One region of the Paenibacillus allorhizosphaerae genome, then DNA from elsewhere that is predicted to be linked to it. Evidence: predicted binding sites of a transcription regulator. Region 1 holds the regulator's gene; the other holds the start of a gene.
What was found. The regulator Rex, encoded in region 1, represses fermentation and respiration genes when NADH is low (regulators of the CRP and FNR family bind a similar motif). The targets are predictions, from matches to a motif close to TTGTGAAATATTTCACAA.
Positions count from the first base shown of each region.

Region 2: a site for Rex is predicted at 9,364-9,381, ahead of hcp (hydroxylamine reductase). Genes of this name have one in related genera too.

Region 1 covers NZ_JBHSRV010000002.1:725,260-740,086, reverse strand. The annotation lists gene ACFQI7_RS12130 (AAA family ATPase) at 214-1,710, opposite strand; gene ACFQI7_RS12125 (hypothetical protein) at 1,703-2,239, opposite strand; gene ACFQI7_RS12120 (cell wall elongation regulator TseB-like domain-containing protein) at 2,476-2,979, opposite strand; gene ACFQI7_RS12115 (amidohydrolase) at 2,986-4,284, opposite strand; gene ACFQI7_RS12110 (DUF47 domain-containing protein) at 4,601-5,221, shown strand; gene ACFQI7_RS12105 (inorganic phosphate transporter) at 5,279-6,280, shown strand; gene ACFQI7_RS12100 (redox-sensing transcriptional repressor Rex) at 6,340-6,963, opposite strand; gene dinG (ATP-dependent DNA helicase DinG) at 6,960-9,821, opposite strand; gene ACFQI7_RS12090 (tetratricopeptide repeat protein) at 9,912-10,559, opposite strand; gene panD (aspartate 1-decarboxylase) at 10,682-11,065, opposite strand; gene panC (pantoate--beta-alanine ligase) at 11,090-11,956, opposite strand; gene panB (3-methyl-2-oxobutanoate hydroxymethyltransferase) at 11,977-12,900, opposite strand; gene ACFQI7_RS12070 (biotin--[acetyl-CoA-carboxylase] ligase) at 13,274-14,242, opposite strand; gene ACFQI7_RS12065 (CCA tRNA nucleotidyltransferase) at 14,239-14,827, opposite strand, start outside.
Region 2 covers NZ_JBHSRV010000003.1:161,244-176,070, forward strand. The annotation lists gene ACFQI7_RS14010 (DeoR/GlpR family DNA-binding transcription regulator) at 1-310, shown strand, start outside; gene ACFQI7_RS14015 (FAD-dependent oxidoreductase) at 540-1,862, opposite strand; gene ACFQI7_RS14020 (ABC transporter substrate-binding protein) at 1,863-3,185, opposite strand; gene ACFQI7_RS14025 (AraC family transcriptional regulator) at 3,370-4,185, shown strand; gene ACFQI7_RS14030 (Gfo/Idh/MocA family protein) at 4,746-5,021, opposite strand; gene ACFQI7_RS14035 (Gfo/Idh/MocA family oxidoreductase) at 5,051-5,149, opposite strand; gene ACFQI7_RS14040 (hypothetical protein) at 5,116-5,418, opposite strand; gene ACFQI7_RS14045 (FAD-dependent oxidoreductase) at 5,480-6,841, opposite strand; gene ACFQI7_RS14050 (hemerythrin domain-containing protein) at 7,429-7,947, opposite strand; gene hcp (hydroxylamine reductase) at 7,995-9,290, opposite strand; gene ACFQI7_RS14060 (FAD-dependent oxidoreductase) at 9,758-9,958, opposite strand; gene ACFQI7_RS14065 (molybdopterin-binding protein) at 9,962-10,438, opposite strand; gene ACFQI7_RS14070 (hemerythrin domain-containing protein) at 10,477-11,001, opposite strand; gene ACFQI7_RS14075 (Crp/Fnr family transcriptional regulator) at 11,125-11,829, opposite strand; gene ACFQI7_RS14080 (GAF domain-containing protein) at 12,131-12,559, shown strand; gene ACFQI7_RS14085 (hemerythrin domain-containing protein) at 12,675-13,196, opposite strand; gene mobA (molybdenum cofactor guanylyltransferase) at 13,304-14,047, opposite strand; gene ACFQI7_RS14095 (globin domain-containing protein) at 14,187-14,630, opposite strand.

The DNA.
Region 1 (14,827 bases):
TTTGAAGATTTATGTGGAACGCCGGAGCACCATCGTACTCCATGCCGTATTAAGGAACACACTGGCGAAATATACCATTATCTTAGACTTAATTCTACCAAAAAAGTTGCACTTTCTGCTAGTTTCTGATGAATTAAATAGATTACATGCGAATGAGCCAGAAAAACGGAAAAATCCGGCGGTTTTTGCACCGCCGGATCTCAATTTGCTTAATTAAATGGTAACGGTTCTCGATTGCTCGAGCAATTGTCTGAATTGCTCGCCTGATAATACTTCCTCATGGATCAAAATCCCAAGCGACTGTTCGAACACTTCCCTATGCTGCTCAAGCATCGAACGCGTGGCTTGCGTCAACTCTTCAAGAATCGATGCATTCTCCTTCATCAATTCCTCTTTGGTCACCATGTCGCGGTCGATAATGCCGAGCTTGGTAAGCCCGGAATCCATCATCGTTCGCACCATGTTCAGCGCCTGCTCGAAATCGTTGCGCGAGCCTGTGCTGCGCCCGCCGTAAAACATCTCTTCGGCAACGGCACCGCCAAGGGCGATCATAATTTGATGCTCGATTTGTTCCTTCGTGTACAAATATTGATCCTGCTGCGGGTTATGCCGCACGAAACCGAGTGCCTTGCCCCGTGGGCTAAGCGATACCTGTGAAACGGAACCCGGGCGTACAAGCTCCGCCGCTATCGCATGTCCGAGCTCATGTAGGGCTACGCGCTCCCGCTCCTCCTTCGTCGATTCACGGTCTGTCTTCTCGCCCAGCATCACTTTATCTACCGCAAGCGACAGATGCCGCTGCTGGATGTTCTCCGACTCATCGCGCATTGCATAAATCGCCGCTTCGTTCATGACGCTCTCAAGCTGCGCCCCGGAAAAATGAAACGTTTCCTGCGCAATCGACTCGAGATTGGCTTCCGGAGCAAGCGGTTTGTTTTTCGCATGGATGTTAAGAATGTGCACGCGGCCCTTTTTGTCCGGCAAATCAACTTCGATATGCCGGTCGAAGCGTCCAGGGCGAAGCAGTGCGGGATCGAGCATCTCCTTCCGGTTCGTAGCGGCCATAATGAGAACTCGCGGCGTTTCGGTCGTATGAATTCCGTCCATCTCCGTCAGCAGCTGATTGAGCGTCTGATCGTACTCGCGATGCTGGCCGCCGTCTCTTTTACCGCCGATGACGTCGATTTCATCAATAAAAACGATCGCGCTATTCTTGTTTTCCTTCACGGCTTGTGCTCTCGCTGCTTTAAATAAGTCGCGAATCCGGCTGGCGCCGACGCCTACGTACATTTCGACAAATTCGCTGCCGGACGCCGCCATAAAGATCGAGTTCGTGTAATGCGCCGCGGCTTTCGCCATCAGCGTTTTCCCCGTTCCCGGAGGCCCGGTGAGCAATATGCCTTTGAGCGGGCGTATCCCGAGCCGCTGTATATCCTCGTAGCGAATCAGGAAATCGAGCGCTTCCTGAAGCTCCCGCTTCGCGCGGTCTTGACCGCCGATCTCGTCAAATGTCAAATAGCTCGGCGCCCTGCTGCGCGATTTATGGTCGGAACCGACGCTCATACCGTTTCGGGCGCGCGTCATAAACAAAAATGTACCTAAAATAACGGTCATAAATAATACCGGAATAATGTTTACGCCAATAAACAATAGAAAAGCAATGAGAACCGGCACGGCGCCGATCATTATTTCTTTTCCGTACTTACTCATTCGGCCACACCCCCAATTGGGCCGGCGTCCGAGGAAGCATAACATATTTGCTGTTAGCGCCGTCGGTAAGCGTGATGTACACAAACTTATTATCCATCTCCGTCGCTACTTTTAAACCGCCGCCGCTCTGCTGCGCACGCGCTTCAAGCGCAGCCGGGATTTTCGCATACTGCTTCGTCTCCATCGCCTGAGCGACTTCGAATAAAGCCGAAGACCACCACGCATCCAACTTAGGAGAATCGGCGTTTACGACTTTCAGATTAAGCTCTTTTTTGCCAAGCGCCGTTCCGCCGTCTTTCATGATACGATCATACACTTCCCGGAGACTCGTTCCGGGCGCCAGCTTCAGCTCCATCGACGCTTCCGTTCCACCGAGATTCATGGAAACCAGCTCCACACCGGGAATGGAAGAAACGACTTTATTTAAAGGATTTTCCATCGCATAACTTTGATATCCGAAATATCCGCCAAAGAGTACAGCGGCTGAAATTACAACACTCGTCAAGACAGGCAAGAGACGTATTTTCATTCAATAACGTCCCCCTTTCTATGAATATATCATATTTTGTATACCATGAGTATATCACATGATATATATCAAAGCGAATGCAATGAGTGGCAACCTATCCAATCCACAATAAGGCCAAACGAATATCTCCGGGCTGACCTAACAATAAAATAAAAGCTTCTGAATCAACGACTTTTGATCATAATATATAAAAAAAGCCGCGAATACGCATCTATTGCGCACTCGCAGCCTTATCATTATCGGATGGACAATCTCCACGTATCCATTAACTGCCCGTCCTTAAACGTATAATAATCATAAAAATATTGGTCTTTCTTTTCTTCACCGGGAGGCAGCTTATAAAAGATTTCCCATACCGGTGCGTTGTTCATGATGCCCGGCAATGCCCTCACGATTGTGGCATCGGCATGCCGTTCCATTGTTGCAAGCTCGGCCTGCTGCGCCGTAATGCCCCCCGCAGCCATTTCCGAACGAATTTCATCTTCCGCCACCCATACGACCACCGGCTGTCCGATTTTATCTTCGCCTTGAATGACCGTGTACGGCTTTTGGCCCACAAAGCGATCGACCTTGACCGCCTTTGTCAAAATCGTCTTTTCGTAGGCCGACAACACCGCGGCCCGCTCCCTATTCCATTCTTCCTTCATAACCGAGTTGAAGAACCAGCTTGACAAAGCAACAGCAACGATCACGATTGCCGAGAGCAGCAATATCACTTTCCACTTGGTCTGCATCACCATGCCGCATTACTCCGCGGTTAATCGTTCAAAGCATTGCTGAGCTTCATATTTTACCTTTTCTTCGTCCAGCGTCAAGCACTCGCCGTTTCGGACAATAAAACGACCATCGACGCATACGTCCGTCACATCCCGCGAAGAAGCCGAATAAACGACATGAGAAATCATATTGGTCCGCGGGTAAAAATGCGGTTGATCCATATCCATTGCGATGAAGTCGGCCTTCATGCCTTCTTTCAACGCCCCTACGTCATTGAGCCAAATTGATCTCGCCCCGTCGAGCGTCCCCATTTTTAAGGCATCCCAAGCGGCAACCGCTACCGGATCGCCGGATACGCCTTTGTGGATCAAAGCGGCCAGCCTGATCTCTTCCAGCATATCGAGGTTGTTGTTGCTGGCGGCGCCATCGGTTCCAAGCGATACGAGCACGCCGGCCTTTTGGAGCTCAGGCACGCGCGCAACGCCGCTTGCCAGCTTCAAGTTGCTGCCCGGATTATGCGACACGCGGACATCATATTTAGCGAGCAGTTCGATTTCCTCGTCCGTCAAATGTACCGCATGAGCGACTAACGTGGGACGTGTGAATACGCCGAGCTTTTCCAGATGCGCTACCGGTCTCAAGCCGTATTGGTCTACGTTATCCTGCACTTCTCTTGCCGTTTCAGACATATGGGTATGCATCGGCAAATTGAGATCATGCGCTGCCTGGACGATTCTTTCGATATAATCCGGCGGGCAAGTGTACGGACCGTGCGGCGACATCATCGCCGTAATGCGGCCGTCGGCTTGTCCGTGCCAATTTTTCGCGAACTGAATCGCTTCGGCAAGCTTCGCATCCTGAACGTCACGCGGACAAAGGCCGATAACCCCGCGGGTCAAACATGCACGAATCCCGCTGACCGCCGACGCTTCCGCCACCTGATCCATATGATCGTACATATCGACGAACGTCGTCGTCCCGCCTTTGATCATTTCCAGCAGCGACAGCATCGTCCCGATCCTTACGTCGTGGGAAGTGAACTTCCCTTCCATCGGCCACATTTTTTCCTGCAGCCACACTTGCAGCGCCATATCGTCCCCGTAACCGCGCAGCAGCGACATCGCGGCGTGCCCGTGCGTATTGACGAAGCCCGGTAAAAATAATTTCCCTTTGCCGTCTACCTTCTCCGTATATTGCTCCAGCGGCTGCGGCAGCTGCTCACCAATATATGTAATCTTGTTGCCTTCAATCTCCATGTATCCATGAATCAAAGGCGAATCCTCATTCATCGTTATAAACGTACCGTTATAAATGATTGTTTTAGTCATTTTCGCTACACGTCCTTTACTTTCCGATTGCGACTCCATCCTCCAATGTACCCCTTTAAGCTCGTAAAATCAAGCATGTACTGTTATAAATTAGTATGGCTTCTTATAAGAAATTGTTCATGAACATCCTTTAAACGGGTGAAACTATGATTGCATTCCCATGATGTAGTATGTTATTTTTATTTTTGTGTGAAATCTTACAAATTTTCTACATAAATCTTACAAATTTCACTCGTTCCATTTGCTTTCAGTGTAGGGGTCTGTGCATGTGCAACACAAAAAAATACAGAGAAGAACAATTTTAGGAGGAAAAATCATGCTGTTTTCAAAAAAAGACGATACCGATTTTCTGCTTCTGTTGATCCATGCCTCGGAGAATACACTGGAAGCGGCGCAAATGTTTCGCACCGCCGTTATGGGGGACGAGCCGCCCGCGACGTACTATCCGAAGCTGAAGGAGCTCGAGAGCAAAGGCGACAATATTACGCATCAAATATTCAAAGGCTTGAACAAAGTGTTCATTACGCCGATCGACCGTGAAGACATTATGGAACTCGCTTCCAAGCTCGACGATGTGATCGATGGCATTGAAGCGACGATCGCCCGTTTCGATTATTTAAACATCACCGTCTCGGACAAGTATATGAAAGAATTTTCCGCAGTGATTGTGGCGAGCTGCCAGCACATCCTTGATTCCTTCAAGCTGTTGTCCAAAAAAAAATATTCGCAGCTTACGGAGCATACGGTACAAATTAACAGTTTAGAGAATGAGGCGGACCGTTTAATGCGCGAAGGCATTCGCGAAATATTTACGAATCCGAAAGACCCGTACCATGATTTTAAACTGAAAGAGCTGTATGAGCGGCTGGAGCAAACGACCGATGCTTGCGAAGACGTGGCGAATATTTTGGAGAGCGTTGTACTTCGATACTCCTGACGTTGTTCCTTCAAGTAAGCAAATTTTGGAACAACCAAGCTCACGTAGGAGGAATTTATGTTAACTATATTGATTATCATCGTTGCACTTGCGCTCTTGTTCGATTTTATTAACGGTTTTCACGATACGGCCAATGCGATCGCAACTTCGATATCGACAAGGGCGCTATCGCCGCGTTTCGCTGTAATGATGGCCGCCGTGCTGAACTTTGTCGGCGCGGTCTTTTCGTCGGAGGTAGCCAAAACGGTCGGCGGCAAAGTGGCGAATCCGGCTACGATCGAGAATGGGATGCACATCGTTATTGCAGCGCTGTTGTCCGCCATTATTTGGAACCTGGTTACATGGTATTTCGGCATCCCGTCTTCCTCCTCGCACACTTTGATCGGTTCGCTCGCCGGCAGCGTCATCGCCGGTGCAGGGGTTTCCTCCGTCAACTGGTCAGGCTTTAAGGAGATTGTTCTGATTCTGGTGTTCTCGCCTATCGTTGCTTTCGGTACCGGCTTTCTTGTGATGTGGATTATCAAAAAGCTGATCCTCGCTACGGGCAATCAGTCTCGCACGAAAATGAACCGCGTTTTCCGCTACCTGCAAGTCGTTTCCGCGGCGCTGCTCTCCTTCTCCCACGGCGGCAACGATGCTCAAAAGGCGATGGGAATTATCGTATTTGCGCTCGTAGCAATGGAATACCAAACCGATCTGGATGTGCCGCTGTGGGTCAAACTCGCGGCCGCTACGGCAATGGGACTTGGCACATCGATCGGGGGCTGGAGAATCATTAAGACGATGAGCAAGAAATTGTTGAAAATCGAACCGATCAACGGATTCGCTTCCGATCTGAACTCGTCCATCGTCATCCAAGTGTCCACGCATATGGGTATGCCTTTGTCGACAACGCATGTCATTACTTCATCGATCATCGGGACCGGTTCGGTTTTGCGGTTTTATGACGTCAAATGGGCGACGGTTACCCGGATGATCATGACTTGGATCATTACGATTCCCATTAGCATTGCGCTCGCTTATCTCATTTACAAAGTCATCTTCGTTTTCTCATCGTAATAACGAAAAAGACAAGCCTGCAGCGAATTGGCTCGCGATCAGGCTTGTCTTTTTTTTATCTAATCCAAGTAATATGCCAAACTTTGAAGCTCGGTCGTAAAATCGGCGTGATGCACCCGAATCTCGTTCGGCACTTTTATAATAATCGGCGCAAAATTCAATATCGCTTCGACTCCGGATTCCACGAATTGGTTCGCCACGGATTGCGCTTCCGCCGCAGGAACGGTAATGATGCCGATGCGCACGTTCAATTCTTTGATCGTCGGGCACAGCTCCTGCATCGGTTTGACCTTTAAATTGTTGATCGATTCCCCGACTTTGTTCGAAAGCGCATCGAACACGGCTACGATCTTCATATTGTCCTTTAAATAAGCGTTATAATTGCATAAAGCGCGGCCCAGATTGCCGGCCCCGACTAATGCGACGGGGATCACTTTATCCAGTTTTAAAATTTGCCTTATTTTTTCAATCAAATAATCGACGTCGTACCCGATCCCTTTTTTCCCGAACTCCCCGAAATAAGCCAAATCTTTACGAATTTGCGCAGGATTCAGGTCCAATTTTTGCCCCAAATCCTGCGAGGATACGGTTTGTACGTTTTTTTTATGCAATTCATTTAAAAACCGTAAATATACGGGCAGCCGGCGAACGACCGCTTCGGAAATTTTCATCGTTTTCGTCATGCTTCGTTCACATCCATCCACTGCTTTATTCTTGGCACCAACTGATTCGAGGGCATATGTTCGATTTTCGGACCCGGCAGCGAGTATAAAAAGTATTTGCCGTACGTTGTATCAATGACCCGGGTGTCGTAAATAATGACGATCCCTTTATCGGAAGCGGTGCGCACAAGACGGCCGAATCCTTGTTTAAAGCGAATCACCGCCTGCGGTACCGACAATTTCATAAAAGCGTTCTGGTTCAGCTTCTTGAGCTTTTCCGTCTTGGCCTCGACCAGCGGATGATTGGGCGGCTGAAAGGGCAAGCGTACGATCGCCAGACACGTTAGCGCATCACCGGGAATGTCGACACCCTCCCAAAAGCTACTTGTCCCGAGCAGTACGCAAGCCGGGCTGTTCTGAAACAGCCGCGTCAGCTTACTCCGGTTGCTGCTGTCCACACCCTGGCCGAGCACGTTGATGCCAAACGGAGCAAGCATATTTTTCAATGCGGTATGCGTGTTTTTCAGCATCCGATTTGAGGTGAACAGCACCAGCATGCGGCCTTTCGTTTCCAGCGCCACCTCAGCAAGCGATGGTATCAGTTTGTCCAGGAACTCTTTTTCGCCGCTGCTTCCGCCGCGAAGCGTAGGAAAGTCGCGCGGGATGGCGACTAGCGCCTGCTGACGGTAATTGAATGGCGACGGCAGGAGCACCGTCTTCAGCTTGCCGCCGTCGGCATCCTCCCGCCTCAGCCCTAATTGATCGCAGGTGTAATCGAACGATTTGCCTACGGACAACGTGGCGGAGGTCATCACTACGCTATCTTTGGCATCGAAGAAATGCTGCCGAAGCAACGCGCTCACATCAATCGGAACGCATGTAAGAAGCAAGGACCGGTTCTTGTTATAGCTGCCCGCTTCCAGCCAGTGTACATAATTGTCGTCAGGCATTGTGATGAAGAAATGCAATGCGTCGCGATGGCGCTGCAGCTGCTTCACGGTTCCACCCAAGTCGGTGACGAGGCTTTGAATGTTATATTCCTCTTGATGATCTTTCATCTCGCTGAGCATTTTATCGAGCCGCTTCAATGCCTCGTTGAATCCCGAATGCATGTTCTCTTCGATCAACGCCAGTTTATCCCAACCCGCAGGGAGCGAATCTTTCATTACGCGGTATACGTACGAACTGCCTTCGGTTTGCGACGGATCGCTGCGGGAGGCGACAAGCTGGTAAAACAGCTCCGTAATTTGATCCCATTCTTCTTTCAGCGAAATCAAATGATCGATGACTTGATCGATCACCGCGCACCATGCTTTCGGCCGTTCTTCCTCGAATATATGAATACGCGAACGAAGGGTCGAAAGCTGTCCGGAACGCGCATCTTTATACAACCAAAACAGCGTATTCATTAAGCTGTGATAATGCAGCTCAATGCCCAAATGCTTGCCTGCCACTTCTTCAAAATGATGCGCTTCGTCAATCACCAGATGCTTATACCCGGGCAGCAGCCGGTTTTCCGCGATCATGTCGGTGAACAGCAAGGAATGATTCGTTATGATCACATCCGCTGTATTTGCATCGTTTTTCGCGCGGTGATAAAAACATTTTTTAAACCATGGACAGTTGCGGTTCAAGCATGATTCCGAATCGCTCTGAACGGTATGCCAAAACTGCCTGCCTTTGCCGGCAAAATGCAGTTCTTCTTCGTCGCCGCGCTCTGTATCTCCAAGCCAAACGAGCATTTGTCCGGCGGTAATCCGATCGTCACGGCCGTTCTCAAAGTCAAGCATGTTGATTTTGTGCTCGAATTTGCGGAGGCACAAGTAGTGACTTCGGCCTTTCAATACCGCGGCTTTGAACCCGACAGGAAACAAATGCTGGAGCAAGGGCACATCCCGTTCGCGAAGCTGCTCCTGCAAATTGATCGTATGTGTGCTGACGACCACTTTTTTATCTTGCTTCAATCCGTAAAAGAGCGCGGGGATTAAATATCCAAGCGACTTGCCCGTACCTGTACCGGCTTCGATCATCAAGTGCTTCCCCTGTTCGAATGCGGATTCAACTTCTTTCAGCATTTGAACTTGGGATTCCCGGTCTTCATAAGCTTCAAACCGCTGCTGAAGCACCTGCTTCAAATGGTTGTAAAAATCGCCGAACTCCCCCGGCATCGCTTGAATATCCACTTCGCTGCGAACCGCTTCTTCCTCTCCCCAGTCGCCGACACGAAGCGCAAACTGACGAAAGTAGGATTCTGATTCCGAATCTTGATGCGGCAGCGACTCTTTAAATTGTATCATTTCATGCAGAAACCAAGCAAAATCGTTAGCGGCGGAATCGTCGAACACCATCTCGAGCCGTTGAAGCGTTAATAACGGAAGCTTTTGCAGCCGCTCTACGCATTGGAGCCAAATGAGCGCCGTCACTTCGGCGTCACTGTCCGCTTGGTGCGGTCGCTCGTGCTCAATGCCGAATTCGTGGCACACGGCGCTCAGCTGCAAGCTCGATAAGCCTGGGAACAATACGCGCAGCGCGTCCATCGTATCAAGCACCCGGCCGTCGAAGGAAAAATATCCGCTCTCGTCAAGTCCGCGCTGTAAAAATGCGAGGTCGAACCCAACGTTATGCCCGACCAGTACGGATTCCTGCAGGAAAGGGACCATCTCCGCAATGACCGAATCGATCGAGGGCGCATCTTTCACCATCTCGTCGTTAATTCCCGTTAACGTTGTAATTGAAGAAGGTATACTCATACCCGGATTGACGAGAGAAGTATACCTGTCCGTAATCTCATGATCGTTTATGATAAAGAGCCCGACTTGGATAACTCGATCCGTCGCCGTGCTCCCTGTCGTTTCAAAATCCAACACAGCAAATTTCATTGGTGCCAGTCAATCCCTTCATTTCCCGCATTCCTCATAAGCATACCAATTGTAACGGGAAAAGGGAATAGCAAACTTAACCTGCACGCCTTACTTTAAACCGCGGGATATCGTATGGGAAAACTGCAGGCTGCCTTTTTTCTCGGAACAAAGTCCCAGGTCAATTAATGGCTGAACGCTGACAGGATCGGTCCGGTATGCCAGATTGAAAAACTCGAACGCTTTTTCCATATTGCGCTGCTGCGCCTGAATGCAGCCCATGGCGTTGTAAGAAATGGCTCTCAGCTGCAAGTTATCGGTCAATTGGGACAAAAAGTGAAAGTGCGAATAGCTTTCCTCGGCTTCGCCCTTGCGTAGATAAGACATGGCGAGGTATATGCGGGCCAAGCTGAAATCCGGCTGCTTGTCTACGAGCGGCGCAAACGCATCAATCGCTTCATTAAACATGTGTAGCTTATAATAACCTTGGCCGCGGATAAACTGATCGTTTCGTTTTCCGGAAAATTCGGGATCGAACGGATCCGCCGCCAAGTTTAACAAGGAATCGCCCGTTTGACGCGCTACTTTGGCCCATTTTTCCTCAAACAGCAGCCATTCTTCAATGCAAGTATCGCTCATCGCCTTTAACGTACGCAGCTTTTCCTGCAATTCTTTCCGTTTTGTACCGGTCGCGGACGGGAGCTCGGACGCCACTTCGTCAAGCATTTCGTTCATGGAAGCAAAAAGATGATTAAACATATGCCGTATCCCACCTTGAGCTTCTTTTTTGCAACCGAGTCACTGCGAATGTGCAGCGGCGGATGTGTTGAACGTTGCAATGGTATCTACATTGTGCGCCCGGCCGTCCGGTTTCATTCTCTTTACAGCACGGTGGAATGAATTTCTTCCTTCAGTACGCTGACTACTTTGTTATTGTCGCCCATAATGGCGACTTGCGGCTTGTGGGTGCGCGCCTCTTCGTCCGTCATAACAGCATAGGATATGATAATGACGCTATCGCCGGGATGGACGAGTCTGGCTGCCGCTCCGTTCAGGCATATGACGCCTGAGCCGCGGGGACCCGGAATAATGTACGTTTCAAAACGCGCGCCGTTATTGTTATTAACGATTTGCACCTTTTCATTGGGCAGCATATCGACAAGCTCCAACAAATCCTGGTCGATCGTAATGCTGCCCACATAGTTCAAATTCGCTTCAGTTACGGTAGCGCGGTGAATTTTGGACTTCATCATGGTGCGAAACACGGCTTCTCGCCTCCTACATTTCATTTAAGCGGGTATGTGCAAAATCCGGTTGTCGATCAGGCGCGTTTTGCCGAATTTCACGGCGAGCGCCACGATGATGCGGTCAGCGCCTTCGAATGAATCGATCGGCTCCAACGAAGGATACGATAAAACTTCCGCGTAATCAATATGAGCCAAGGAAGCGGATTGAATTCGTTCGACGACGACTGCTTGCAGCCGGTCGGGAGTTAACCCTGCAGCGTCTTGCATCAATGCTTCAGCATCGGCGAGCGCCGCGGACAGCACGATTGCCTGGCGACGCTCCTCGTCGCTTAAATACACGTTCCGTGAGCTAAGCGCAAGACCGTCCTCCTCGCGAAGCGTCGGACAAGGCACAATCGTCACGGGCATGTTCAGGTCGTAAACCATCTGCTCGATAACGGCTACCTGCTGCGCATCCTTCATGCCGAAATAAGCGAAATCGGGCTGAACGATATTTAACAGCTTGCTAACTACGGTTGCCACTCCGTCAAAATGTCCGGGGCGGGATGCGCCGCACAGCCTTTCGGTAACGCCGGATACGGTGATGACCGTTTTCGTCGGAGTCGGGTACATCTCGGCAACTTGCGGCAAAAACACAATATCGGTTCCCGCCGATTGTGCGACTTCCAGATCCCGCTTCTCGTCGCGAGGATACCTCTCAAAATCTTCATTCGGCCCAAACTGCAGCGGATTGACAAAAATGCTTAGCACCACCAAAGAGCAATTGTCGCGCGCCCGCTCCAGCAGCGAACCATGACCGCGATGCAAATATCCCATCGTCGGCACAAACCCGACCTTGCTGTCAAGGTGCGAAGAACGATGCTGGCGAATAGCCTGGCGCAATTCATTTATCGTACGACATATAATCATGGGCCGTTCATCCCCTTTGTTTATTCGCGCTGTCCAGCGGGCTCTTTTACGCGTTTCTCTTCTGCCGACGCCGGTTCGGCTTGCGCGGAGCTGCCGCCTCCGCCGTACAGACTGGCTGCGACTTCATCCTCCATGTGGAACGCATGCTCTTGGGCCGGAAAGCTGCGGCCTTTCACCTCGTCTACATATTGGCGAATTCCGTTTCGAATCGCCTCGCCGATATGGGCGTACGTTTTGACGAACCGTTTCGGATGAATATCCGCGGCGTACCCGAGCAAATCGTGGAAAACTAGCACCTGCCCGTCGCAGGAAGCGCCCGCGCCGATGCCGATCGTCGGAATGGACAGCGTCTGCGTCAAATGTGCCGCAAGTTCATCCGTTACAAGCTCGAGCACAATGGCAAAAGCACCGGCTTGCTCCAACGCCTTGGCGTCTTCCAGCAGCTTTTCCGCTTGAGCGGAGCTTTTGCCCTGCACTTTATAGCCGCCGATCTGATGAATGGACTGCGGCGTGAGCCCGATATGGGCCATGACCGGAATGCCTGCCTGCGTCAATGCCTGTACTGCCGGAACGATCTCCGCCCCGCCTTCCAGCTTGAGCGCTTTGGCGAGCCCTTCCTGCATCAATCGGGCCGCATTGCGCAGCGTCTGATCGACGCTGCCGTGATAGGTCATAAACGGCATATCTGCGATCACGAAGCTCGTTTTCGCCGCGCGGGTCACCGCTTTCGTATGATATATCATATCCTCTAACGTTACAGGAATGGTTGAGTCGTAGCCGAGCACGACATTGCCTAATGAATCGCCTACCAAGATTGCATCGATTCCGGCTTGCTCCGCCAACATGGCGGAAGGATAGTCGTAAGCCGTAATGACGCTAATCGGCACTCGATCTTCTTTCATTTTTCTCAACTTTGCTGTTGTTACCGGTCTTCTCGCTTCCATCCGTTTCACCTGCTTCTTTCGTGGATTTGTCTTTCCGTTAGTATTGCGTGCAGAGGCCGGATTGTTGCAATGAGCAAAAAAACCTTTCAGCCGGCATAACGTGGCTAAAAGGTTCACATGGCAAACATCATATGATCCTTCTGTCTCGGTCCGGTTGGCTCAGAGCAGAATCCGACATATTACAAAAACGATTCAATTGTAAGAAAAGCTGCCGATCCAAATCATTTCGCTTTTCTTGATATTCCGAAATGTTGCTATGCTGTGCATTTGCACTGCATGAACTTAAACATTCCTTCATTAAGCAAACTGGAGAGTGCAGCTCATTACGATACCGCCTCTGCAACGTACATTATACCAAAGTTTGTATAAGATGTCATCTAAATTCGACAACGCCCGAGTACAGTTTTTGCTCGCTGCCGTCTTGCAGCCGGATCAGCAGCGCACCGCTGTCGTCAATCGACTCCGCTGTCCCTTCAACAGCACCTTGCGCCGTTTGTACGCGGATCGGACGGTGGAGCGAAACGGACTGCAGCTCCCATAACGTTTTGATTGGCGCAAAGCCATCCTCCCGGTACAGTGCATACAACTGCTCCAAATCCAGCAGGAAACGGCAAAGGAACGCTTCCCTGTCGATCGGATGCCCCGCTTCAATAGCCAGGGAAGTCGCTACATCCCGCAATTCCTCCGGGTAGTCCTGCGGCTCCAGGTTGACGCTGATGCCGACCCCGGCAATGACGTGAAGCAGACGTTCGTCCTCGGCGTTGGATTCGAGCAGGATGCCGGAAACTTTGCGCCCGCGGATCAATAGATCGTTCGGCCACTTAATTCCCGCATCCAGAGCTAGGTACCCGCGGACTGTTCGGCAAAGCGCCACGGCAAACAGCAAAGTAAGCTGAGGCGTCATCTGAAGCGGTATGCCGGGTTTCAGGATCAGGCTCATCCATAAGCCCTTTCCTTTAGGAGAGTGCCACTTCCGGCCCATTCGTCCGCGGCCCGCATTTTGCTGCTCGGCGATGACGAGCATACCTTCGTGCGCGCCTTCCTGAACAAGTCCGTGGGCTATGGTCTGCGTCGATTCGACCTCATCGTAATATTTGATTTGCCTTCCAAAACGCGCAGTTTCGAGACTCGTCAGGACACGTGCAATATCAAGTTTCGCCGGCTTCGCCGTCAGACGGTAGCCTTTTCGCGGAACCGCTTCAAACCGGTAGCCTTTCTCTCGGAGCCGTTCAATATGTTTCCATACCGCCGTGCGGCTAATGTTCAGTTTGCCGCTGATCTCTTCGCCGGACAAAAAAGCGCCGTTCGATTGCTCGAACAGCTCCAGGATTCGTTGATTCATTGACGCTCAATCTCCCGTATTTGTTCATAGTGTGCTTCGGCCGCCTTCAGCAGCGCTTCCGTTTCGTTGGACAGCTCGCCTAGAGCCGTTTCTTCCAGCAGCGCCGCAAGTAACCGGCCGAGCCATGGTCCCGGTTTGGCAGGGGCAAACAAACGCATGAGCTCCTGCCCCGTGACCGCAAGCTCCGACACTTCGGACACGGGCATTTCGTCAAGCCACCTCTCGCCTTCCGCAACCCATACGCGTTGTGACGGGGACAGGTGCTCTTCCTGCGAATACAATTTGTGAACGTTGCGAAGCGTACCGCGACCATAACGGATTGCCGCCAACAGCCATAGCCGTTTCCGTTGGTCCATCGACATGTCATCCATCACTTTATTATTACCAGCTTCATTCCGAAGCCTCTCGTGTGCGGTTACCATCAGCCGTACTTTTTCCGTCTGCTGCTTCGAACAAGCCAGATGGCGCATATCCGCATCCGCTTGTTCAGCCGTAGCCCCGATGCGTATGTACAAAAACGCCAAACGATGCAGCTCATCAGGCAGCCGATCCAGATTCGGCCACGGTTTTCCGTCCGCGATCGAA
Region 2 (14,827 bases), on a different contig from region 1:
AGAAGGCAAATTTGGAAGTTCGATCTTATGCCAATTTGATATAGACACCATGTTTACATCCGCAACCGGCTTTACTTATGAGGACGGACTGACCGATTTTAACGTATACGAGGTGGACTTAAAAAAACTGATGGCCAAATTTTCTCGCAACGTCGTCGCATTGCTGGACAGCAGTAAGATGGGTAAAAGCTCCAATAACACATTCGTTTCCGCTAAGCAAATCGACACCATTATTACCGATCAAAGCCTGGAGCAACCATTAATGGAAAAATTACTGAACGATAAAGTGAATGTGATTGTTGCAAAATAAGCAGAGTATTCAGCCTGTAGTTCGCTCACAACTGTTTCTACTTGATTGGGCTCACCCGGAATCGGGTTTGGGACGGGATCCGTTCGTTCGTCGGCATGTCATTGGTAGTAATCAGAGAAAATGTACGTCTAATGGATTACCCCGGTAGACAATTCCTTAAATGTACATTTTCTCTTCTCCTCTTTAATTAAAAATAGCGGATTACGGCCTTGCTTGTGATACGCATTTCTCAATCGGGCTGTGGAACAATCGCTCCAAAACGCTGAAGCTGCACCCTGAGCAGATCTATCGGCACATCCCTTACGGATATGCGTTGATCTGCGGCGATGGAGGCGGCTAATCCCGCCACTTGACCGGTGGCCATGCAGCTCGCCTGCACCCGGAAGGCAGAATTGGCCATTCTGTCGCCGGCGGCACAACGGCCTGCCACAAGCAGGTCGTCGCTGCCCTTCGGGATCAATGACCGATACGGCATTGTCGGAACGACGCCTTGCTGAATAAATTTCTGATCAATGTGGTATCCGCTGTGATGATGCAGGTCGATCGGATAAAAGCTGTAGCACACCGCATCCGGCCACACATAGCCGGAGAGGTACGATTGCTCGTCAACCTCAGTCTCTCCCTCGATACGCCACGTTTCGCGTATGCCGCATTCATTAGCGAAATACCGAACCTCCAAATTCTCGCATCCCGGCACCTTGCGCAGCAGCTTTATGGTGTTCAGCAGCATTGCTCTAGCCTTGATCTCCGCTTGCGTCTTCATCTCAGAATCCGAAGCGTCGATTCCCTGCACATGCATGTTGATTCGCCCAACCTTAAGTTCGTGATACAATCCGGAACGGCTTCGGCTGACTTCGCCTTTCTCCAATGCCTCCGTATACATTCGCTCTAGCTGTTCCCTGGGCACATCCGCAAGATCATAGCCCGCAATATCATTAATTAAGGTTCCGGGTTGCAGAACCTCTCCTTTCTTGCGAAGATATCCCATCATCCCCGCTATGTTGGCGTCGCCGGTCGCGTCGATCAGTTTGGCGGCTTTAAACCATTTCAAGCCCGTTTTACCGGCAAGCGCTACATAATTTCCCGCTTCGGTCGGAACGATGGCTGCTGGCATTTCGTGAAGTCGAAGGCGGACACCTGCATCAAGGCACAGCTGGTCGAGAACGGCACTGTAAATGAAGCGATTGACCCATACCTGCTGATGCCAATGCTTCGTCGGAATGACGGAGAAATCCGGTAGCTTCGCCCCGCCAAGCCCTACGGTCTGTTCAATAATTTCCCAGCCGATACCGCCAATGATTTGCTTTCCCCATGCGTGAAACAAACCGGGAAAATTGACCGAGGCCACCGTCGTCGTACCGCCCAGCAATCCGTTCTTCTCGACCAGAGCCGTTCGTTTGCCCGTTCTGGCCGCTTGGATCGCAGCCACACATCCGGCAGAGCCCCCTCCAAATACAATAACGTCATACTCTTCAAGTTCGGCTGCCGGTTCGTTCATCCGATTACCAAGACCAACTGCGTTCAGCAGCCGGGAATATTCTAGATTCTTCATTTACTTATTCTCTGCCTCCAATGCTTTATTCGCTTCTTCCTCCGTTAATTGCAATGCTGAGTTCAAGTCGGTTTCACCCATCATGACTTTGGCAATATTTTTGGAGAAGGAGGTGGAAACCAACCGATCATGGTTATAACGCTCGAGTGGGGCGGCAGGCTTATTGGTGAAGACCGCCGGAATCATGTTTTTATTCTTGAAAGGGGAGTCCTGACCAAACACCTTCCGGACCGCTTCGTTCTTGACAACGGGAACAAAACCTTTCTTGGACAAAATGGTTTGGAACTCGTCGGAAACCAAATAGTTTAATACTTCCATCCCCTGATCCTTGTATTTGCTCGTACTTGTCAGGAACAGTCCGTTCGGATAAGGCTGGCTGCCGATGCCCGGCAAATCGCTAAAGACCGGCAGACTGACCATATCCCAATTGAGTGTTTCAAAGTCAGGCTGAAGCTGTAGATAGAAATTCATTACGAACATGGCTATATTTTTTTCTTTCATAAAATCGTTACTGTTTAACGTTCGCTTGAGCGTCTTCAAATACTCCCGATAGCCGCTCGCTTGTGTCGGTTCAATGAGGGTTTTACTTACCAGCTTACGGTAGGCGTCGTTATTGATTGCCGCTTTTTCCGTTGAAGAATTCACGTACGGCAGCGAGTAAGGATTCATCGTCAGCAAATAGTCCACCGCTACGCCAAGTCCGATATATTGACGCTCGTCGAAACGTGTCAGCCTCTTGCCAAGCTCAATGGCTTGCTCCCAGGTCATGCCGTCCTTCGGATACGGCACACCGAATTTGTCGAAAATGTCCTTGTTGTAGTAAAGAACAAGGCCGCCGTCATGCAGCGGATAGCCGTAAAGCGTCCCCTTGTTGCTAACCGATTGGAAAACGTTGGGCTCGAAACGGGTCATATCGACCTTGTGCTTCTTCATCAGCTCGGTTAAGTCTTGTCCTAGCCCGGTTTTGATAATGTTCTCGCGAACACCGCTTTGCGTATCATGAATGAGATCGATGGTCTGGCCGGAAGCAATCAGGTTAGAAATCGTATTTTGACGGTCTTTTGTAATATAGGTAAATTTGTATTTCGGAAACTTCAGCTTGAGCGCGTTGCCGAATCGTTCATTCCATACCTCTTCGCTATTGCCGACTTGGCCAAAAATAACAAGCTCAGCCGGTTCATTAACGTACGATTTGACCGGCTCTCCGACCTGCTGCCCCTGCAGCGGCGGTGGATCCGCTATGCTGCCGCCTGAGCTGCACGCCGTCACTGCTAAGGACATCAATATACATAAGCTCGTTACGCCCCTTGAATGCTTCCCCATTCCAATACACCTCTTTGGCTTTGAAGATAGGTGCAGCGGGCCCGCTACCATCCTTATTGTATTTGAAAGCCCTTTCACTTTTCCATGCACTATTGTAAAATGAACTATATACTTTTTAACGGAAAACAGCTGTTCATGCACCTATGTACGGATGCCAGGAATCAAATTTCTGGAGGGAGCGTTCTTGCAAATCTTTCCGCTATGCGGCCATATACCGCGTCTCACCTATTACAGGTATTTTGTGCACCATGAGCAGTTTTTCCAGTACGAAAGCATTCAGAAAGAATGGCTTATTTTTGCCGTAGAAGCAGGCTCGTTTTACTTTGAAATCGAGGACTGCCATGCAACCGCTTCCTTTGGCGATCTTGTATTATGTCCTCCCGGTGTCGTATTCCGGCGTGTCGTCATCTCCCCCGTCTCCCTATTTGTGCTTCGGATGGTTTGGATGGACGATGAGGGCCATATTATTCATCCGGACCAGCACGGCTCCATTCCGGTAGGCAAGGTCAGCCTGCACGACACGGATCGGTTGATGGACATTTACGCTGCCTTTAAACGATACAGTCCCCTGAATGAACGATGGAGCAAGGTCAGCCGCAGCCACACCCTACACCATCTTTGGCTGCTCTATTGCGAGGAAATAAATCTGCTGCTTAACGATGATCGTATACAGCCTGCTGACCATCTCATTCAACAGGCGGTCAAGCTGATTCAATCGAAAGCGTTCGAGCGGTTTAGCCTTCATGCTGTCGCACAAGAGATCGGATTGAGCCGGATGCAGCTGTGCCGAAGATTCCAGGGCGTGCTCGGGATCTCTCCGATGAAGTATTTGACCTCCCTGCGGTTAGAAAAAGCCAAGAGGCTGCTCACGGAAACAAATCTGAATCTGGATCAAATCTCGGAATGCTGCGGTTATTTGAACGGCTTCTATTTAAGCCGCGTATTTAAGAGCAACTTTCAGATGACCCCTATGCAGTACCGCAAAGAACATCGGTTGTAACATGTTCGGGTACATTCTCCGGAGAGTTTACAATCCGGTTGTGTTGACTGATTCGTAGGCACAAAAAATCCGGCAAACGTTGTGCCGGACTCCCTCATTGCGCACTATTTTTCTTTACATTCGTGTCCTTGTTTATTACCAACCGCCGTCTCTTATAGCCTTACTTCTCTTCCTAACTCAGCCGATTGATAAAGCGCATTAAGGATTTTATTCATATCCACCCCGTGCTCCGGCGTAAGGACGGGTTCTGCACGCAGCTGAACGACATGCTCCATGCGCATCTACAGGTTTTTTGCCCATAACAGGCGAAATGTCGGTCAGCTGGCCCGCCATCTCGGTAAAATATCCGAAGTTCGCCTTTCTTAATGCTGGATCCCGCTTTTGTTCCTCTCAGCTCCACGAAGTTCATTTCTTCTCCGATATTTGAAGCCCAACTGAACTCGATTTGTAAGGTTGCACCGTTCTCGAAGCGAATAAAGCCGATTGCCAAGTCTTCAACGTCGAACGTACCGCCTGCTTGCTTTTCACCGAACCCACTGTGTACGGAATCAGAGATTTCATTATTGGCGAACTTGGTGTAGGTGGCCAGAGACGGCGACAGGTTTTGGATTGCCCATAAGCCAAACGGAAAGGTCAATCATGTGCACACCCAAATCGATCAGAGGACCGCCTCCGGATAGCTCTTTCGTCGTAAACCATCCGCCTTTCCCCGGAATTCCTCTTCGGCGAATCCAGCCGCAACGGCCGGTATACACTTCTCCCATATGCCCTTCCGAGATATAGTTTTTCAAATATTGCGCAGCTTGCGTAAAGCGGTTATTTCTCATGGTCATCATCGTTTTTCCGCTATCTCTGGCAGCATCCGCTATCTTTTTCGCCTCTCGGGACTGACCGCGTCCGGCTTTTCGCAAAACACGTGCTTGCCTGCCTTTAGTGACGCAATGGAAATCTCCGAGTGAAACAAGTTCGGCGCGTTCGTTTGGTCTCCCGGTACCCTTGCTCCGTCCGCCGGACAGGCTGGACAAAAGGACATATAATATCCCTGGTCCCGAGAATGGCGGCATCCTGCACTATGGCATCCAGACCTGTCGCCAACTGATCATACCCGACATGCAGCCCTGCGGTCCTGAGTCCCGTCTCCTTCAGCACTTCAGCGAGCTCCCCGGGCTCGTGTCCGTGGTAACCGGCAAACTGTACACCGGCCCATCCCCTTCTGCTCAGCTCGCGAAGCACGCCGGGAAAATCCTGCTCGCATTCTTTGCGCAGGTATACAACTGAACCGCCAGCTTATCCCTCATCTTTTGGCATCCTTCCCCCCGTATTTCGCATGGACCTCGTTGCCAAGCCACGCGCCTTGACGAACCAACTGCTTCTGCAGCTCATCGATATTCATGCTGCGTGTACTGTTCAAGCCTTGCTTTGTCAGCAGCGCCGCAGCGGTTCCAGCCGCTTCTCCCATTGCGAAGCAGTTCGGCATTACCCGGGTCGAGCCTTGCGTCGCACGATCGGTTGAAATCGAGCGTCCCGCCACGATAACGTTGTCGATGCCGACCGGGAGCAGCGCACGATAAGGGATGCCGTGGGATTCTCCGGCAGGAAGATGGGCGATTGTCATGCCGCTTGTCGGCTTGGCCATATGAATATCAATGAAATACGCATTGCGGGCGATATCATCCGGAAAGCTGCGGCAATCCATGAAATCGTCCGCCGTAACGATCACATCGCCGATAATCCGTCTTGTTTCCCGGATCCCGATCTGCTCTCCGGTCAGTACAAGGTATCCGTCTTCAAAGCCCGGAATGGTACGCTTCAGCCATTCGACGATATGATGGACCAACGCCCGCCCTTCGATGGCCCCCCGGGTTAAATCCTCCGCTCTGGAGCCGTCAATTCCGAAAATATGCCCGAAGTTGAAGCCAGCTGTATGATCGTTTACCCAGGAGATGCCCGCCCAATCGCGTACAACGTTTAAAGTCCCTTTGGCTTTCGCTTCGTTGATGGCATGCTTCAGACTTCCACCGAATTCCTTGCAATACTCCATGTACTTCGGACGATTCAGATTGCTCATGACGAAGCACATCGTCCCCGGCTGAAGTTCGCCTTCCTCCCCGCCTTTGGCAAACTGTCCTCCCGCATGATAGGCAAGATCCGCATCGCTCGAGCAATCTACATAGATGCCTGCTTTGACGGCAAACGTACCGGATTTGTTATGAAAAATAACCGCTTCGACCTTCCCCTCCCGATGCAGTACATTGCTGATGAACGTATGGTACAACATTCGCACGTTTGCTTCGATCATTTTGTCATCGAGCAGTTTCTTCAGCACTTCGGAGTCGATCGGCACCCAATCCAGCTTGTCTCTCCACAGCTGTTGAAATTCCGGCTCCATTCGCGATTTCATCTCATTCAATATTTCGAGCCCGATTCCCCGAATGACCGGCTTCTTATGATCGGTGAAAGGGCACCATGCCGGAACTTGGGAAACGGTAGCCATCCCTCCAAGATACCCTCGCTGCTCTATAAGCAAAACGGACGCACCACACCGCGCAGCTGCCAACGCGGCGGCGACGCCTGCGGGTCCTCCACCCGCAACAAGCACGTCGACTTCATCGTACAACGGTATCGGCATGGCCGGCATGATGATTCGTTTGTCCACAATTTCATACCTCCTATAGTGGGATTCAAAGAATCCGGTAAATTTAGTGTAATATAATGAGATCTGCTTTCCTATAGTAATCTCATCGGGCCGGGGAATCCCCATACAATCTTATAGAGACTAATCAAAAGCGTATTTCTGAACGAACCATAATGAGATATAAATCCCAATATTGGCGAAAATGGCCCGTGCTTTTAATGCTTTTGCATCCCGCGGCAGCTTCCCGGCTCAGGGTCTGATCGACAACCCCTCCTTGCACCCGTTGTCCACTCCCCTTCTGTCGTTCGTACTTCGGATCCGATGCTATTATTGTAAGCCGGGAAGTACCGTTTTCCTATAGTAATCTCATTACCGGATATAATACTTTGGTGACTGAAAAGAAAACGAAATAGAAAATTGTGAGCTTGGGACTCCCCCCTGCAAATCATCGAACAATACCTAAAAAAAAGCGCAGTGCAAACGAAATGATTCGTTTGCACTGCGCTTTCAACATGGACTGCACTGATGACAAGAACGCTGCCCCGGATTCTTCCTCGAGAATCCTCGGGCCGAATAAAGGCCATAAGGGCAACAGTGGAACTAATTATTTAAAAACCTAAAGCATTCGAACGATCGGCGAGCGCCGTGATCAGTTCTTCCTCCAGCTTGAAATGCCCCTCCAAAATCTTTTTGGCCTGCAGCAAATACAGTGCCATTTCCTTCGCCTCCGAACATCGGATGGGGCCATCGCTATCTTTCACGGCATCAATGTAAGCATCCAAAAATTGCATCGGCAGTTCATGTTCCTGCTCCATCATAACAAGCGGCCCCGGTTCTTCCCCGAAATACCATACCGCGATCGGAAACATTTTCTCTTCTTCCCATTTCGCATGAGCGGCCAATTCATCCCTGAAGTTTACCGTTTTCCTTCCTAGGTCTCTCAGCGTTCCCGTCCAATTGACGGCATCCTGGTTGAAACCGATCATTTTGGCCATGCCGTACAACTCGAGCAGGCTCTCCTGCAGCTTTACATGTTCCTTCCGTAACTGCTCAATGTATTCACTCAGCCTGAGCAGTGTATCTGTGGTATGACCGAGCAGCATGTCTGTCGATAACGGGTGATTCATGATCCATCCCTCCTCAAGAAATGCCTGCTTGTTTCTTGTGAACCGTATTAATGAGACAACGATAGCATCTCTTCCATATCCTCTTGAGCGTTGCCGATTAATTTCAAGCCAAACGTATTGACCAAAACATTCATGACTCCGGGAGTAATGAATTCTGGCGGCTTGGGGCCAATACGGATATCTTTAATTCCTAAGCTGAACAATCCGAGCAGAATAGCGACGGCCTTTTGCTCAAACCAGGAGAGCACGATGCTGACCGGCAAGTCGTTGATGCTGCAACCGAATGCATTCGCCAGCGCCAAGGCGATTTTAACCGTTGAGCCGGAATTATTGCATTGCCCCAGATCAATGTACCGCGGGATGTCCGTTCCTTGCACGGTTCCGTAGTCGATATCATTAAAGCGGAATTTTCCGCAGGAAGTCGTCAAAATAACCGTATCGTTTGGCAGTGAGGTGGCAAGCTCACGGTAATACTCGCCGCCGCTTCCCGGGGCATCACAGCCTGCAATGACAAAGAATCGTCTGATTTTGCCTGCTTTAACAGCATCGATAATTTCCGGGGCGAGCCCGATAACAGTTTCATGGTGGTAGCCTGTCGTGAGCACCTGCTCGGATTCAACGCTTGCGGTTGGAAGCATTAACGCTTTTTCGATAAGCGGCGTAAAATCATTTTCTACGATCTTGGTGACGCCTTCAAGACCGGCGATGTCATACGAGAAGAACCGATCCGCATAGGTTCCTTTAATCGGCATGACGCAGTTGGTTGTCGCCAGGATCGCACCCGGGAATTGTTCAAACAGGCGGCGCTGGTCGAACCATGCTTTACCGATATTCCCTTTCAGATGAGAATACTTCTTCAGCTTCGGATATCCATGCGCCGGAAGCATCTCAGAGTGCGTGTAGATATTTATGCCTTTTCCTTCTGTTTGCTTCAGCAGCTCCTCAAGCGCATACAGATTGTGGCCGGTAACGACAATTGCGTGCCCTTCGATTTTATTTTGTGATACCTTTACAGGCTGCGGAATCCCGAAATGCGTCGTGTGGGCCTGATCCAGCACATCCATGATGCGTACGGCGGCATTGCCCACTTTCATCGCCATATCGATATGCTCTTGCACATTGAAATTGGAATTCGTGAGCGTCATGTATAACGCTTCGTGTGTAATCCGGTCAACCTCAGGGTCGCTGTAACCGAGTTGTCTTGCATGCGTTGCGTATGCGGCGATTCCTTTCAATGCGAAAATCATCGTATCCTGCAAGCTCGCAATGTTCTCATCCTTCCCACAGACACCGATCACTTTACAGCCGCCTTTGGCGGTTTGTTCACATTGATAGCAAAACATAGAGTTCATCCCTCCGCAATTTATCGTTCTGTGTTCCTTTCGTACATAGACTAACAGAATCGCGATCGGCTGGATGTGACACATATCACAAAGTAAACCTTGGTTTGATCATCATCGTAGGGAATCCAAGGTTTACGGCTGCCCAGTTAATGCACGTGCTTACACCGCGGAAAAAACCGCGGGAAGAATGCAGTACCCGCGGTAATGAATATCATATCTATGGTGTAGAGAACTGAGTATTCTTTTTACTTAATTCAGTTTTTAATTCTTGCCCGACATATCCTTTGTCTCCAATCATTTGTGCTGTTGGAAATTGTTCCGTTAAATCTCTAACTAGACTTATATCTGTCTAAATAATTTCACTCTTAAATTACGAACCGGACAACAAAGTGGCATTGGTAAGCTACCTATAATTGAAAATTTCGGATATTGCACCTTTTGTTTGGTAAGAAAAATTCGAATCATTTTTATCGTTTTGTGACTTTACCTCCCAATTGTCCGTTTTTTTCCACAAGAGTAATGTCAGCTGGAATTTGCAGCTTCTCTACCAGCTTTCTCATATAGAAAGCGGTGCTGAGCCCGGAGATGCCGCCACCTACGATAACGATCTTCTTCCGTATGCCCCCATCGTATATTCGTCCCTTCCGCGAAATATGCGGATTGCCCATTTTTTAATGAACCATCGCTCCTTCCAAGGGAAGGAACTTGACGATATCTCCAGCCCGGATTCCCGTTTTCGTCGGCGGTACCACGATAAGGCAGTTGGCATCCTTTATCGTCACGACGGCGCTCGACTTATCAGTTCCAACCGGTCTGACATAGATCATGCCTTTTTCGCTAAACCAAACGCCCCTGACATATCGTGCGTAGGCGTTCACCTTCAAATAATCTTCAGCGAGAAAAGCGGTATGCTCTTGGGCCGTTACTTCAGCACTCGCTTGCATACTTGACAAGACGGGACGGACGAACAGCTCGAATCCGACGTAACAAGCCGAAGGGTTCCCGGATAGTCCGAACAGCAGCTTATTTTGCCATAGGCCCGCACTCGTCGGACTGCCTGGCCGCATCGCGACTTTGTTGAAAAGCGTCGTTCCTTCCCATCTCGCGAAAAAATCGGCCATAATATCGTAATCTAAACGCATGCTCATTTGGATATGATTTTGTGTCGCGATCAGCTCACCGCTCCCTAGGAAAAGAAATAATCCATATCCGTCAATATTTGTTCTGTCAATGGGTAGACCAGCTCTTCTTCCATATGAAGATGGCCTTTCAGAATATGACATGCTTGAGTCAAATGCTCCGCCGTACCGACGATCTTGTCGTCATCCGAGGAAACCAAAGCTTCCGCCAAATCCGTAAAGGCATCCAAATACGCTTTTGCCAATTCGTGGTCCTTTTCGAGCACCCAAAATGACGGAATGATGGACGGACCTGCGCTCTTATGAAAGTAATCGTTTAAAAACGGATATAATATTTGTTCCTCCCAGATGGAATGTTCCTCAAGCTTCGTGTTCAACAGAAACGTTTCCTGCACCAAACTTCGAAGCGTCCGGACCCGCATCTCCGCATCGCAGGAACGAATCACGGTCTTTGCCTGCTCCTCCAGCTGAAAGATCGCCTGCTTCAAGGCCTCGTGTTCTTCCTTCAAACGGACCAGTGCATGATACAATTCCGTCGGATGAGCAGGCTCCGTTACCGGTAATGTTACCATTGGATTCCCTCCCCAAAGGCATGGATCGTTGCTATCTGTCTTTATTGTAGCCTTTGCTCCACGCATGGTTATTTTCAACTAGATTTCCCTCTCACATCTTTAATGGCGGAGCCGAAAGTCCGATTACATTCTGCAAATTTCCTTTGGACAATGTTCGCATTGACATATATTTCGAAGAAATTCAAGTTTTTTTATAACGACGTGTCCGTCCTGGTATTCAATCACTTCTTCCTTCTTCAAGTCGCTCAGCATCCGGTTGACGCTTTCTCTGGTAGCCCCGATCATATCCGCCATTTCACTGTTGTTTATTTTCAAATCAATGTAAATACCGTGCTCGGTCGTTACGCCATAGGTATTGCTGAGCCGGATGAGAAGGGAACATATCGCGCCAGGTTTCCCGAACATGAGCAAGTCCCGGAACTTGGTCTGCGTCAAACGATGCATCAGGCCCATCCACTTCATAAACTCGATAGCCAAATCCCCGTGCTGCCATAACAGCACTTCTGCATCCTTACGCTGGATGATTCCGATGCTGCCGCTCTCCGTCACTTCCGCGCTGAAACTGTGAACCGAATCCTGAAATGGATCCAACTGCCCGAACAAGTCACCTTGTTGATGAAGATACATCGTAAAGCTTCTCCCACTGTCCGAGGTTTTCGTAGTCCTTACGCGACCGCTGATAACAAAGTATAATTTGTCGGCGGCATCCCCTTCCCAGAAAAGATAGGCTCCCTTTTCTACCCTTTTTGTATACATAATGCTTTTCAGTTTATCAAGGCTTTCAACTGATAACACCTGGTCAATTCCTCTTCGCTGGATTTCGGGCATTGCACACGAACCCCTTTCAATTTCTTGTTAATCTAATCATAGCGCTGTTCGAATCTTTTTTTTATCGGGAGTTCCACTGATCTTTCAAGAGAAAAGTCCTTATTTTGTTGTGAGGTTCAGCACAGGAAATCCCCATATAGATTGGCACTTCTATCGGGAAATCGGCAAAAATGAGGGAAGTTTTCCTGATGTACTTTTAAGGGAATTCCCTGACTTACAAACGATCCAAAAAGAACTACAATAATTGATGTGAGCACGAATGGTGATCTCGCTTCACGGTGGAACGGAGGTGGCCCAAGAGATGCCCCTGATCACGCAAAAAATAACAAACGAGCTGGAGCGCCTGTGTCATAAAACTTCAAGCCATTTCGCCGCGTTATCGTTGGCATTGCCGAACGAGCAGCGATTTCGGTGGCTATATGCTTACGGCAACCGGAGCGAACGCTACAAGAGAATGGCTGTGAAGCCAGGGGCCGGACCCGACGGCTTATCCCTTAGAACGGGCAAACCCGTGTTATGGAACGAACAAACGGATCACAGTGGCAGGGTGATGTACGAATGCCCGCTGCTGACGGCCGAAAAACTTAAAACAGCCGCGGTTATGCCTTTAAACGAGGTAACCGGTCTGCTGTTCATAGCAAGACGCACTTCAGAGGCATACACGAATCGGGAGTTGATCTGCCTGCAAGAACAGCTGCCTTATTTATCCGAAATCCTGATATCTTCCTGAATAGGCAATTACGCCGACGTTTCGGAAGCCCGCGTCGCCATCCGGGACCAGACAAAAAACCTACTATGCGGAGGTTATCTGCGGATAGTAGGTTTTTTGTCTTCCAACTTTCAGCTTACTCCGGCAGCTCGGCCATTAAGGGATAAATCGTTTCTTCTTCCATTTGCAAATGGCTTTTAACCAAACGGCATGCCTGCAGCAGTTGCTCGGTACAGCGCCCGATGCCGGACGGATCCGGATTCCTGAAGATTTGCTCGGTCTCCTCCAGGAAGAGATGGAAATACATCGCAGCCAGCTCTTGTTCCTTTTCCAGCATCCATAGCGAAGTCGTCACGACCGGCCGGATCGGTAACTGAGAATATTCCGTCAAGAACGGGAACAGCTGCGTATCTTCCCAGTCTGAATGTTCGTCCAACTCCGCCAGTAAAGCTAGCGTTGTGTCCCTCAGTTCCTTCAGCCGCTCACGACGCACATTACGCTCCGCTACATTTTTGAGCTGGCTGGCCATTGTTTCCAGGCAATCTATAACGTCATACAAGTGATTATGTTCATTGCGCAAACGAGCGAAAGCGCAAGCGGGATCAGCCGTAACGTGCGTGGCGCCCGAACCGAATGAATAAGAAAGCCGTTCCGTCATACACATACACTCCTTATATCAGGTTTATCTTTGCCAGTCCGCCGCTATCCGATGAGTAAGTTCTATGTTGCGTTTTTCACAATCTTCTCGCTGCGACATGCCTCACACTACAGACCCAACCGATAATTCATTTGAAGCGATTCGTAAAAGGAAACCGCTTGTTCATAATCTTCCGGCGTGTTAATTGCGGTAACAAAACGGGGATCGATCTCTTTCTCTTTAAATAACGCTTCTGGCAGTTCACACCATAGCAATTTTTTAAGCATTGCCGAGAACGAGACCTCATCATTCTTAAGGAGTTCTCGAATCGGCTTGGCACAGCTTTTGTCGTATATGCCATGGAGCGGATATACTTGATTGCCGATCCAAGGAATGACCGCATCAATGGCATCCTTCTTACACGATAACATGAGCTCGGCTGCCTCGGCCGAGATAAAGGGCATATCGCATCCGACCACCCATACGTTTGAATGAAACGACAGAGTTAGTCCCGAAAACATTCCTCCAAGCGGACCTTTTTCTGGAAAATAGTCGGTAATAATCCGGATTCCTCGGTCTAACGTACGCAGATACGGTGCTGGATCCATCGCTACGATGACGATTTCACTGCAAATTTTATTCATTTCACGAATTTGCCGATCAATAAAGGTCATGTGATCCAGAACAAGAAACGCTTTGTTTTGCCCGTTCATTCTACTGTTTTTGCCTCCTGCCAAAATCACCCCGGACAGCATATCTGATCTTCCCCTCTCTGTGATAGACTCCTTTTCTCTTCGTTCATATATTAATAACACCATATTAATTAACTGTTGACAGTGATATGTGTCACTGGGCTTAGCGCATCCGGACATTAAAATCAAGCTTCTGACATTTAGATTTGCATAAAGGTACAGGGATAGATGATCTTGAATTCATTCGATAAGGGTAAAAAAAGAGAAGCAACCCACCTGGGGATGCTTCCTTGGTTTAGCGATATTCCAAATCGATTTGTTAATTATCAGCATGCTCCTCCCCGCCATGGAACGTATTCACAAACCGATGGGCGGCGTTCGTCAGCATCTGAAAAAGCATTTGTCCGGGATATTCGTTCAATCCGATCTCGTTCATTGCTTCGCGCATGCAGGACAACCATGCCTCAGCGCGTTCGGGTGTGATCCGGAAATGAGCATGCACTTCCCGCATGTTTCCGAATCCGTATTTATCCGTATATAACGTCGGCCCACCGGTAAACTGGGTCAGAAACAAATATTGTTTGGCCCGAATTTCTTCAACGCCGTCTGGAAATAACGGTTGAAGGGCCGGGTGCCCATACACTTTCGGGTAAAAAGCGTGAACGAGCCGATCGATCGTATCCGCTCCTCCAATTTGTTCGTAAAGGGATGGCAATGCATTGCTCTGGTTTGCCGCGGAATAACTCCTATTTGTATACATCATATTAATACCTCCGTTTTAATTTCGTACATATCTCATTTTAACCGGAGACTTTCCTTCGAGTTGTGATTCCACTCACATTATGACTACGATCATATCCCCCATTCCGCTAAATCGGACTCCGGCCTCAGCCTGGTAGGCTGGCAGACTCTGGCCATTTGGACTGATAGATTTTTCACATTACAAAATTCCCCTTTTTT